One region of the Anoxybacillus sp. PDR2 genome, then DNA from elsewhere that is predicted to be linked to it. Evidence: riboswitches for the same ligand, from Rfam matches in the RefSeq annotation. Region 1 holds a riboswitch; the other holds the start of a gene.

The links. Region 1 has a riboswitch for FMN ahead of ribD (bifunctional diaminohydroxyphosphoribosylaminopyrimidine deaminase/5-amino-6-(5-phosphoribosylamino)uracil reductase RibD). Riboswitches for the same ligand answer to the same signal wherever they lie in the genome.
Region 2: another riboswitch for FMN. It lies ahead of GRQ40_RS08465 (ECF transporter S component); the one in region 1 lies ahead of ribD (bifunctional diaminohydroxyphosphoribosylaminopyrimidine deaminase/5-amino-6-(5-phosphoribosylamino)uracil reductase RibD).

The regions. Positions count from the first base shown of each region.
Region 1 is NZ_CP047158.1:2,545,346-2,550,712, reverse strand. Features, by position in the region: gene lysA (diaminopimelate decarboxylase) at 137-1,456, shown strand; gene GRQ40_RS12245 (DUF1002 domain-containing protein) at 1,649-2,536, opposite strand; gene GRQ40_RS12240 (peptidylprolyl isomerase) at 3,015-3,452, shown strand; FMN riboswitch at 3,992-4,127, shown strand; gene ribD (bifunctional diaminohydroxyphosphoribosylaminopyrimidine deaminase/5-amino-6-(5-phosphoribosylamino)uracil reductase RibD) at 4,416-5,367, shown strand, end outside.
Region 2 is NZ_CP047158.1:1,759,981-1,765,347, forward strand. Features, by position in the region: gene GRQ40_RS08455 (DUF2339 domain-containing protein) at 179-409, opposite strand; gene pepT (peptidase T) at 562-1,794, opposite strand; FMN riboswitch at 2,111-2,245, shown strand; gene GRQ40_RS08465 (ECF transporter S component) at 2,395-2,973, shown strand; gene GRQ40_RS08470 (molybdopterin-dependent oxidoreductase) at 3,012-3,623, opposite strand; gene GRQ40_RS08475 (GNAT family N-acetyltransferase) at 3,942-4,403, shown strand; gene GRQ40_RS08480 (GNAT family N-acetyltransferase) at 4,375-4,875, shown strand; partial or broken gene GRQ40_RS18750 (hypothetical protein) at 5,344-5,367, shown strand, end outside.

The DNA.
Region 1 (5,367 bases):
ATTTTATGGTACGTTATACGTAATCTTTTCCGCAGAAAAGGCAGTTAATCCCTATTTGTTAACTGTCTTTTTTGCTTTCAGATCGCATAAAAATTTGTGGTTTTGAATATTTAATCTTTCGGAATGAGGGATCGGCATGTTTTTTTACGGAACGAGTCGTGTGAATGACAAAGGACATTTAGAAATTGGCGGTGTTGATACTGTTGATCTCGCAAAGGAATATGGAACGCCGCTGTATATTTATGACGTGGCGTTAATTCGCCAGCGCGCCCGCGCGTTTAAAGAAACGTTTGAAAAGTACGGGGTAAAAGCGCAAGTGGCGTATGCTAGCAAAGCGTTTTCGACGGTTGCTATGGTTCAATTAGTGGAGGAAGAAGGATTATCGCTTGATGTAGTGTCTGGCGGAGAGCTATATACAGCCCTAAAAGCGGATTTCCCTCCTGAGCGCATCCATTTCCACGGGAATAATAAAAGCCGCCAAGAGCTGGAAATGGCGTTGGCGCATGGTGTCGGCTGTATTGTAATAGATAATTTTTATGAATTGCAGCTGCTCGAACAAATTTGTGCAGAAAGAGGAATGACGGCATCTGTTTTAATTCGGGTAACACCAGGAATTGAAGCGCATACTCATGATTATATTTTGACAGGTCAGGAAGATTCTAAATTCGGCTTTGACTTAAACAATGGACAGGCTGATCGCGCGTTAAAGCAAGCCTTATCTTCTCCATCGTTCCACGTGCTGGGGATTCATTGTCATATTGGTTCACAAATTTTTGAAACAACAGGCTTTGTGCTGGCGGCGCAAAAAATTTTCCACAAAATCGCCGATTGGAAAGAGGTCTATGATTTTGTTCCGAAGGTTGTCAATCTTGGCGGCGGTTTTGGAATTCGCTATACAAATGAAGATACGCCTCTTCCGGCTGCGGAATACGTAGAAAATATTATTGCTGAAGCAGCAAAACAGGCAGCAGAGCTGGGCATTGCTATGCCGGAAATTTGGATTGAGCCAGGCCGTTCGCTTGTCGGTGATGCCGGAACCGCGATTTATTCGATCGGTTCGCGCAAAGAAGTGCCTAATGTGCGTCATTATGTGGCTGTTGATGGGGGAATGAGTGACAATATTCGGCCAGCATTGTATGAAGCAAAATATGAAGCAGTGTTGGCGAATCGAGTTCTTGATGAGAAGCAAGAGGTTGTGGCGATTGCCGGAAAATGCTGTGAATCAGGTGACATGCTGATCTGGGACTTGCCGCTGCCAAAGACAGAAGCAGGTGATTATTTGGCTGTATTTTGCACCGGGGCATATGGCTATTCGATGGCGAATAACTATAATCGCTTGCCTCGCCCGGCTGTTGTTTTTGTTGAAAACGGCGAGGCGCAGCTCGTCGTTCGCCGAGAAACGTATGAGGACTTAGTTCGTTTAGACGTGCCATTACGGGCGAAAGTCAATAGATGACCATGCTATAGGAATATCACAATGAAGGTACATTGGATATCACGTACTCCTTGAAATGAAAACGTGTGATAAAACAAAGAAAAAATCGCTCAAACGTGTAGAGCGATAATTAGCTATTGACCGATTAAGCTACAAGCCTATTGTATGGATATGCGAAACGGCCAAAAGGTGCCCTGCTTGGGCACCTTTTGGTCATTGTTGCTGCTGATTGGATGAAGTAAACACGGATTTGATGGCATTCCAAATTTCTTTCAAAATATCGATGATATTCTGAATAAATGTTTTTCCTTCTTCTGAGTTCAAAAAGGTGGAAATCTTGTTTTTTGCTTTGCTAAGTTGATCGTTGACTTGATTCCAGTCAATGTTGAGATTCTTCATTTTATTAAATAATGATATTAGACTATTGATTTCATCCTGAGTGAGCGTAATTCCTAAATCCTTGGCCGCTTTTTCGATAAGGGAGCGCAAATCCGCGTCGGTTTGCGGCGGATTTTTGGCCATTTCTTCTTTAATTCTTGTTAAAAGGGCAACGGCTTGATCGTTTCCAATCGATTTGCCCAGCTGGGCGGTTTTTACCATTTCTTCATTTGCCACTTTTTTTACATCGTCAGGAATCACTTTATCGGATGAAAGCTCGTACGCTTTCATTAAACCGGTTAGCGCTGCGGTACCTGAAACAGGGAAAGGAGCTGTAATATAAATTTTAGCATCCTTGACACCTGCCGTGATGAGCGCGTTTGTATACATTTCCTTTGTGACCCAAGTAATATTATGCGTTTCTACATCAAGGCCGGAACCATTCGCTCCAATTGTAATCATAGATGATGAAATGGCTTTTGTGCCAATTTGCGCTTTTGGAATTAGGCCATCCAGATATTTATGCTCTTCTGTGTTTGACACGGTAATGGTTTGAGCATTTTCCGGAGCGTTCATTTCATTTAATACTTGCTGCTTTTGTGAGTCGGTTAAGTTTTCTCCAAGTGTAATAATAACATCGCCTTCTGCTGCATCCGCCGCTGCCGCTATCGGATACGCAAGGAGCAAAGACGCCATGAGACAGCCTATCAAGGTCCGTTTCATTCTTGCAACCTCCTTATTCTTTCTTTATTTCCACCATTCCTATTCTACATGCAAATGGAATAAGATAGAAGCGAAATGATGCGTATAAATGCCACTTGCTCTATGAGCAGCGGGATGAATATAGCGCTCGTTCATTTTGTCTTTTAGTTGTGTTTTATATAAAAGAGCACTAATGTTAATTATCCATTATTTTACTTGAAAGCAAAATGATCGGGCTTAACACTCGTTTTTCTGCTTCTTTCTCGAACAGGGAATGTCAGTGAACAACATCATTTGCTTACAAAGCGCTCCTTGTTCAAGAAGGGCATGCCCTAGTCGGCAAGCAAATCGGTTTGCCGGCTTCAGCAGAAAAGCGAGGAATCTAGTACGATCCGTTGGTTTTTATTGAATCCTCAACACGCCCGATAAAATGACTTGCTTTTTTTGTGTAACAAACAATGGTATGATAAGGGAGTATGAAAGAAAGGAGAATGAGAAAATGGCAAAAAAGGGTCATATTTTACTGGAAAACGGTGCAAAAATTGAGTTTGAATTATTTCCAAATGAAGCCCCAAAAACAGTGGCAAACTTTGAAAAGTTAGCAAATGAAGGGTTTTATAATGGCTTAACGTTCCATCGCGTCATCCCTGGCTTTGTCAGCCAAGGCGGTTGTCCGCGCGGAAATGGAACCGGCGATGCGGGCTATACGATTCCGTGTGAAACGGACAACAATCCTCATCAGCATAAAGAAGGAGCGATTTCGATGGCGCATCGCGGCCGTGATACAGGAAGCTGCCAATTTTTCATTGTTCATGAGCCGCAGCCGCATTTAGATGGAGTACATACCGTTTTTGGTCAAGTGACGTCAGGAATGGACGCGGTCAAAGCGATGAAAAATGGCGATGTAATGAAAGAAGTTAAGGTGTGGGAAGAGTAAAAGTTTTTACTCGTAGTATTAGTTGGGCATCACGATAAGGATAGGGATACCTCAATATTTGTCTTAGCGTGAACAAGTGATGGCATGATTTCGATGGCCGACGCTTGTTCACGTTTTGGCGTGAACAAGGCAAGTCATAGACTTGCCCTTTTTGGATCGTAGGTTTGTACAAATTGCGGTTTGTTCATATTTATACAGCAAAAGAGCAACCAACCCGATTGTATTGGATACCACCAATACAACTTTATATGGAAGGAAAGTGGTTTTTGAGCGTGAAGTGTTTCCGCTTTGTTTAGAACGACAGGGAAATAGGCTGCTGGGAACGCGCAATTTTTATAGAAGCTTAACAGGATGAACGGTGTTGAGCTTTTTTGAAAGGATGAGGAAACGATGAAGAAAAATTGGATCCTGTTCTTTGCTCTGCTCGGTGTCAGCTTGATTTGGGGGCTTATTTATTGGTTATTCATAGCGAAGTGAGTGCGTGAGCATAGACAAACGATTGGATTGTGATATAATGATAAAAAATTACATAATCGTTTTGTATCCTTCGGGGCAGGGTGTAATTCCCGACCGGCGGTATTGAAACCGATGCGTTTCTAAGCCCGCGAGCCGAAATAGGCACGATCCGGTGCGATTCCGGAGCCGACAGTATAGTCTGGATGGGAGAAGGATCACATAAAGGCAGCACATTGCCGTAAGCGGAGCAGCACCAAAACCGTTTTTCCTTGCACTGTCAATGTGAATGGTAGATGTAGTGCTCCCCATAGTGGAGGTGTTTACTGAAAAAACGGAACAAATATTCGTGTTTGATGTCCGGTTTTGTTTTAGAACGGTGTTGTTCATGAAATGTGCAGCTTTTTTGGCATGCAAAACAAACATGTCAGTTTGTGGTTCTTACATATTTCTGCCCTGGGAGATGCGATTCCTAGGGCTTTCTTTATGGTAAAAAAGGAGGGATGGAACATGCAGAGCGATGAACGGTATATGCGTTTGGCGCTTGAAATGGCTAAAATAGGAAGCGGACAAACCTCTCCGAATCCAGCGGTAGGGGCAGTTGTGGTGAAAAATGGAGAAATCGTCGGTTTGGGCGCCCACTTAAAAGCTGGAGAGCCACATGCTGAGGTTCATGCCATTCGCATGGCGGGAGAAAAAGCCGCTGGTGCGACAGTTTATGTTACGCTTGAACCTTGCAGCCATTTTGGAAAAACGCCTCCATGCGCAGATTTGCTAGTGGAAGCAAAAGTAGCGCGCGTTGTCATCGCTACGACGGATCCAAATCCGCTTGTAGCTGGGAAGGGGATGGAAAGGCTAAAACAGGCAGGAATTGAGGTTGTGCTCGGTACGTTGAAAGAAGAGGCCGATGAGTTAAACCGTGTCTTTTTTCACTATATCACGACAAAAACTCCATTTGTTACATTAAAATACGCAAGCAGCTTAGATGGAAAAATCGCGACGAAAACAGGTGATAGCAAATGGATTACTTCAGAAGCCGCGAGAGAGGATGTGCACCGCTATCGAGCCGCAAATGATGCGATTTTAGTGGGGGTTAATACGATCATGGCTGATAACCCTCATTTAACGACGAGATTACCTGAAGGCGGGAAAAGTCCGATTCGGATTATTCTCGATACAGACTTGCGCACACCGCTTCATGCAAACGTGATATCTAATGATGAAGCGGAAACATGGATGGTTGTCGGCAGTCAAGTATCCAGCGAACGCATGGCCTTATACCAAAGATCGCATGTGCGAGTCATGCAAATGAACCAGCCGCATATCGACATTTGGGAGATGTTGCGCATGCTAGGGGAGCATAAAATTACTTCTCTCTTTGTGGAAGGAGGGTCACGCATTCACGACAGCTTTGTGCGCAGCCGAGCCTTTCAAGAAATTGTTGCCTATTTTGCGCCGAAGT
Region 2 (5,367 bases), 790 kb from region 1:
AGGAGCGTATGGGATTTTTTCGATCATATGAACGCGGCCAAACAACACGGTGATTCTACAGACCAATGAATGATAGGAGTCAGGCGGCACAACCGCCCTAAATCTAAACGTTAAAAGATTGCGTTAATAGTATGAGAAAAAAGAAAGCCGCTTATGCAGCAAGAAGCGGCTTGTTTGTTTATCGTTTTTGCTGTCTATAAAACAGGCGTGAAATGATGATGCCAATGCTGCCAAGTCCGATGAACAGGATAGAGCGCATCAATAAAGAAACAATCGGCAGATCGATAAATACCAATTTCAGCAATGTTAAAAAAATCAATCCGATTCCTAATAAACGCATCGCTTTTTTGTCGCGAATCGTTCCAAAAACGACACTTCCAGCGGCGAAAGCAGCCCAGCTGAATGACAACAATATTGATTCTTTAAGTAATATAGCCGCGCAGTCTGAGCGAAAAGAGCGACATGCTGTCCCAATCTAAGGCATATATATGGAACGCATAGAAAAAACAAAAGGACATGACCGACGGCCAATGCCCTTTTGTTTTCTTTTTATGTAAGATGTTATGCTTTTTGTTCAAACAGTTTCGCAATTTCGATAATGACTTGCGTTGCTTTGACCATATTATCGACAGAAATATACTCATAACGGCCATGGAAGTTTTCTCCGCCTGTAAAAATATTTGGCGTAGGCAAGCCCATGTAAGAGAGCTGAGAACCGTCAGTGCCGCCGCGGATCGGCGAAACTTTTGGCTCAATGCCGAGGTTTTCCATCGCTTCATATGCAATGTCGACAATTTCTTTCACTGGTTCAATTTTTTCTCTCATATTGTAATACTGATCGTTTATTTCCCATTCGATACGCTCTTTACCATATTTTTCTTGAAACTGTGCAGCCAGTTCCGTTATTTTTGTTTTTCGTGCTTCGAATGCGTTTCGGTCGAAATCGCGGATAATATAGGAAAGAGTGGTTTTTTCGACATCTCCCTGAAAGGATAACAGATGATAAAATCCTTCATAGCCTTCAGTGTGCTCCGGCGCTTCATGAGCTGGCAGCTGGCTATGGAATTCCATGGCCAGTTTGATGGAGTTGACCATTTTGCCTTTAGCCGTACCAGGATGCACGTTTTTTCCTTTAAAGATAATTTTCGCTTGTGCGGCATTAAAGCTTTCATATTCTAGTTCGCCAAGCGGTCCTCCGTCCACTGTATAAGCGTATTTCGCCCGAAAAGCGTCCACATCAAATTTATGCGGACCTCTGCCGATTTCCTCATCCGGTGTAAAAGCGACGCGAATTTCGCCGTGCTTCACTTCTGGATGCTGAATAAGATACGCCATCGCTGTCATAATTTCAGCAATGCCCGCTTTATTGTCGGCTCCTAGCAAGGTCGTTCCATCGGTTGTGATCAAGGTATGTCCTTTGTAGCCAGCGAGTTCAGGAAAATCGGCGGGCGAAAGAACAATAGAAAGCTCGTGATTTAAGATGATATCGCCTCCGTCATAGCTTTCAATCAGTTGTGGATGAACATTTTCCCCCGTAAACTCGGTCGCTGTATCTAAATGTGCCAAAAATCCGATCGTCGGCACTTCTTTCTCTGTATTGGCCGGCAGTGTGGCCATCACATAGCCATTTTGATCAACCGTCACCTCTGTCATGCCGATCGCTTTTAACTCTTCTGCCAGCATATTGGCTAGTTCGAGCTGACCTGGAGTTGAAGGGCACGTGTCGCTGTTCGGATCAGATTGGGTATTCACCTTCACATATCTAGTCAAGCGCTCAATGATTTCTTGTTTCATATCGTCCATCTCCTTATGATTTGCTATCTTTTTCCGATGTTATTTTATCATAAAACGCTTATTTCAAGAAAAATGGAATCTTGATTTAGACCATTGATCATCGGATACAAGCTTTCTGATGCGAATGAGTGACAAGAGCTCTGAACAAGGGCTGTTTCTGAGGCCGAGTAGATGGATTTACGAATGAATGATGTTATCTAGTAGGTCAACCGTGGGAAGCGTATAAAAGCCTTAACGTTAAGAAGCGAAGCTTTATGCATAGACAATATTCAGCAAAACATGTATAGTATAAATGGAATAAATAAAATTTAGATTGATTCATCTTCGGGGCAGGGCGAAATTCCCGACCGGCGGTGATGAAGCGAACAAGCTTCTAAGCCCGCGAGCCGCAAGGCAGGATCCGGTGCAATTCCGGAGCCGACAGTTATAGTCTGGATGGGAGAAGATGAAGGTTTGCCGGCGTTCGGCGGTTGCGCTTGAACGTCTCTTTGCGCATGCCTGCTATCCTCCCTTAAGCGTTTAGGCTTAAGGGGTTTTTTATGATCAGTCGGCAGCCTTCTTCTTGTGAGGATGAGTCACGAGAAGGAGAGGAGAATCACCATGAAAAACATGAACGTATCCGCTTTTGCGGCGATTGGATTGTTCAGCGCCATCGCTTATCTATTGATGCTGCTCAATTTCCCGCTTCCGCCATTTCCTCCTTTTTTGCTTGTTGATTTTAGCGATGTTCCAGCATTAGTCGCTGCTCTAATGTATGGACCGATTGCTGGGATGCTCGTCGAATTATTAAAAAATGTGCTCAACTATTTCCTTGTCGGCAGCGCGACTGGCGTTCCAGTCGGTCATTTTGCGAATTTTATGGCTGGAATAACGTTTATTTTACCGACCTATTATATTTATCGTAAAGCAGCATCAAAACAGGGAATGGTCATCGGTTTGGTGGCTGGCACCATCGTGATGGCAACGGCGATGAGCGTATTGAACTATTATATCTTTCTGCCGGCCTATACCATTTTTCTCGGTTCGCCGGCAATGAGCGCCCCGGAAGCGAAAGCGCTCATTGTTTCCGCGATTTTGCCATTTAATGCCTTAAAAGGCGTGTTTATAACCGTTGTCTTTATGCTTCTTTTTCTCCGGCTTCGTCCATGGCTGCATAAACGAGCGGCAAGCCGCATCTGAGCCGCAAAAAGGCTGCGTTTACGAACGCAGCCTTTTTGTTAAAGCTTCGACAGCGTTGACTCGGAAAACCGCTCCTCTTGAAATGGGTTCGCCGTCATTGAATAACCTCTCTCTTCCCAATAGCCAGGCTCATCTGTTTTCATAAAACGGATGCCGGTCGCCCATTTCGCCCCTTTCCATAAATAAAAAGAAGCGGGGGGAATGAACCTCAGCGGATAGCCGTGCTTTGGCGAGATCTCTTGCCAATCGTGATGAGGGTCCTTCCATCGGTACACAAAAAGCGCATCATCTCCCATGAGAGCATGAAGAGGCAAATTGGCTGAATAGCCGAAGGGATCGCCGTTTAAATATCCATAAACTTTGACATAAGCGACGTCTGGATTCAGCTCGACGAAACGCAAAAATTCGCGAAAAGCAATGCCCTCAAATGTCGTGTCAAACTTGGACCATGTTGTGACGCAATGCATATCAATGGTTGAGATCGTTTTTGGCAATTCCATAACTTGCTGATAAGAAAGAGAAACCTCTTCTTTCACCTCGCCGAATAATGTGAATTTCCATGTAGCCTCATGAAACTCGTATACATCTCCTTCGTGAAGAATCGGCCATTTCTCCGTTGCAAATTGCCCTGGAGGCAGTTGTTTTGTCAATGTTCTGCACCCTTTCTTCCAACATGATATGATTTACCATCATACGGAGATTTGTGAGAAAATGCAATACAAACCGGAAGGAAACTGGCAAATGATGTAGAATATTCCGGGAAGCAGAAGGCGATGAAAAAGGAGGGTTCCTATGAACGAAGCTTTGACGCCGCATATCTAGTGCTCGCTCCTTTCGTTTGCTTCTACGCTTATGGTTTCAGGAATGTTAGTGCTTCTCATTGTTAGTATATGGATGCAAAACTGGACATTGAAAAGCATGGAAAGAAAGTTAGAGAGCTTCAAGTAAGGACAAGGAGTAAGAGAATAATGGAACGTGTTCAGATTGTGCGTGATATCGCAAATGCGAATTGGACAAAGATGAGAGAAATCTACGAATCTGTTGGCTGGGTTAAGCATACAGAACCAATCATTCAACGAGTTTTTCAAGCGAGTCATATAGTAGCGCTTGCCTTTTGCTCCGGCCGTCTGGTTGGATTTGGCCGCGCTCTGTCAGACGGCGTATTCAATGCGGCGATTTATGATGTCGTCGTTCACCGCGATTATCAAGGTAAAGGTATTGGAAAAGCGATCATGAAAGATCTGCTCGAACAGCTTGACGCCATTTCATGCATTCATCTTATTTCGACGATAGGAAACGAACCGTTTTATATTCAATCAGGATTTCGTAAAGCAAAGACGGCGTTCGCTCGTTATCGCAGCATGGATTTGGCACAGATCTATTTAGAAGGAGGGGATGGGAGTGAACATTCGGCAGGCAAAGGTGGATGATGCCGAACGATTAACAGCGTTGATTTTGCAAGTAGAGCGCGAATCATCCTATTTGTTGTTTGAAGCGGGAGAACGGCCGCTTACGGTTAAAGAGCAGCGCCGCCAGCTTGAGGCGCTCGAGCATGAAGAAAATGCCGCGATTTTTTTGGCGGAGACAGAAGAAGGGGAGCTCATCGGTTATTTAGTGGCAAGAGGCGGACGCGCTAAGCGCAATCGTCATACTGTATATATCGTTGTCGGTTTGCGTGCTTCCTATCGGGGAAAAGGAATTGGCACGATGCTATTTACAGAATTGGAGCGCTGGGCGCGGACAAAAGGGATCCATCGTCTGGAGCTGACGGTTGTGACAGACAATGTCCCCGCGATTTCTCTCTATAAAAAAATGGGATTTGTTCAGGAGGGAATCAAACGCCGTTCGCTGAAAATCGACGGACAATATGTCGATGAATATTATATGGCGAAGCTTCTGTAGGTGAACACTCCCTTTTCACGTAACCAAAACGCAAGCGGGGATTCAGAAAACGGAGAGGGCTTATCTTGATTTTGATGATGTCATTTTAACGCTCCGTTACTACCGCATACATAAACAAGATAGAGCAGCTAGCGATCAATAAGTACTCGGTGAGTTAAGGGGCATTGGGGAGGCCAGTTTTCTTTTTTACTGTAGCACTAATCGAGATTCTATTACGTTTTTTTATTCTTGGAAAATTTGAGTAGCATCGGACATAGCGTGTTAGGCGAAACGTTGGATTTTATGTGAATCGTAATGATTTCTTATGGAGATTCGAATGGAACGTTTGCGATTGTGACATAGGAGCTTGTTTAAGAGGTGGTATGAATCGAAATATCTTGTTTATTTTCCCGTATATATGCTTAAATGGTAATGGATGCAATAGCGACCTATTTCCATTTACAAAGGGGGAACAAGGCCGTGGGCTGGATGATTCAGTATATTCTCGCCTTT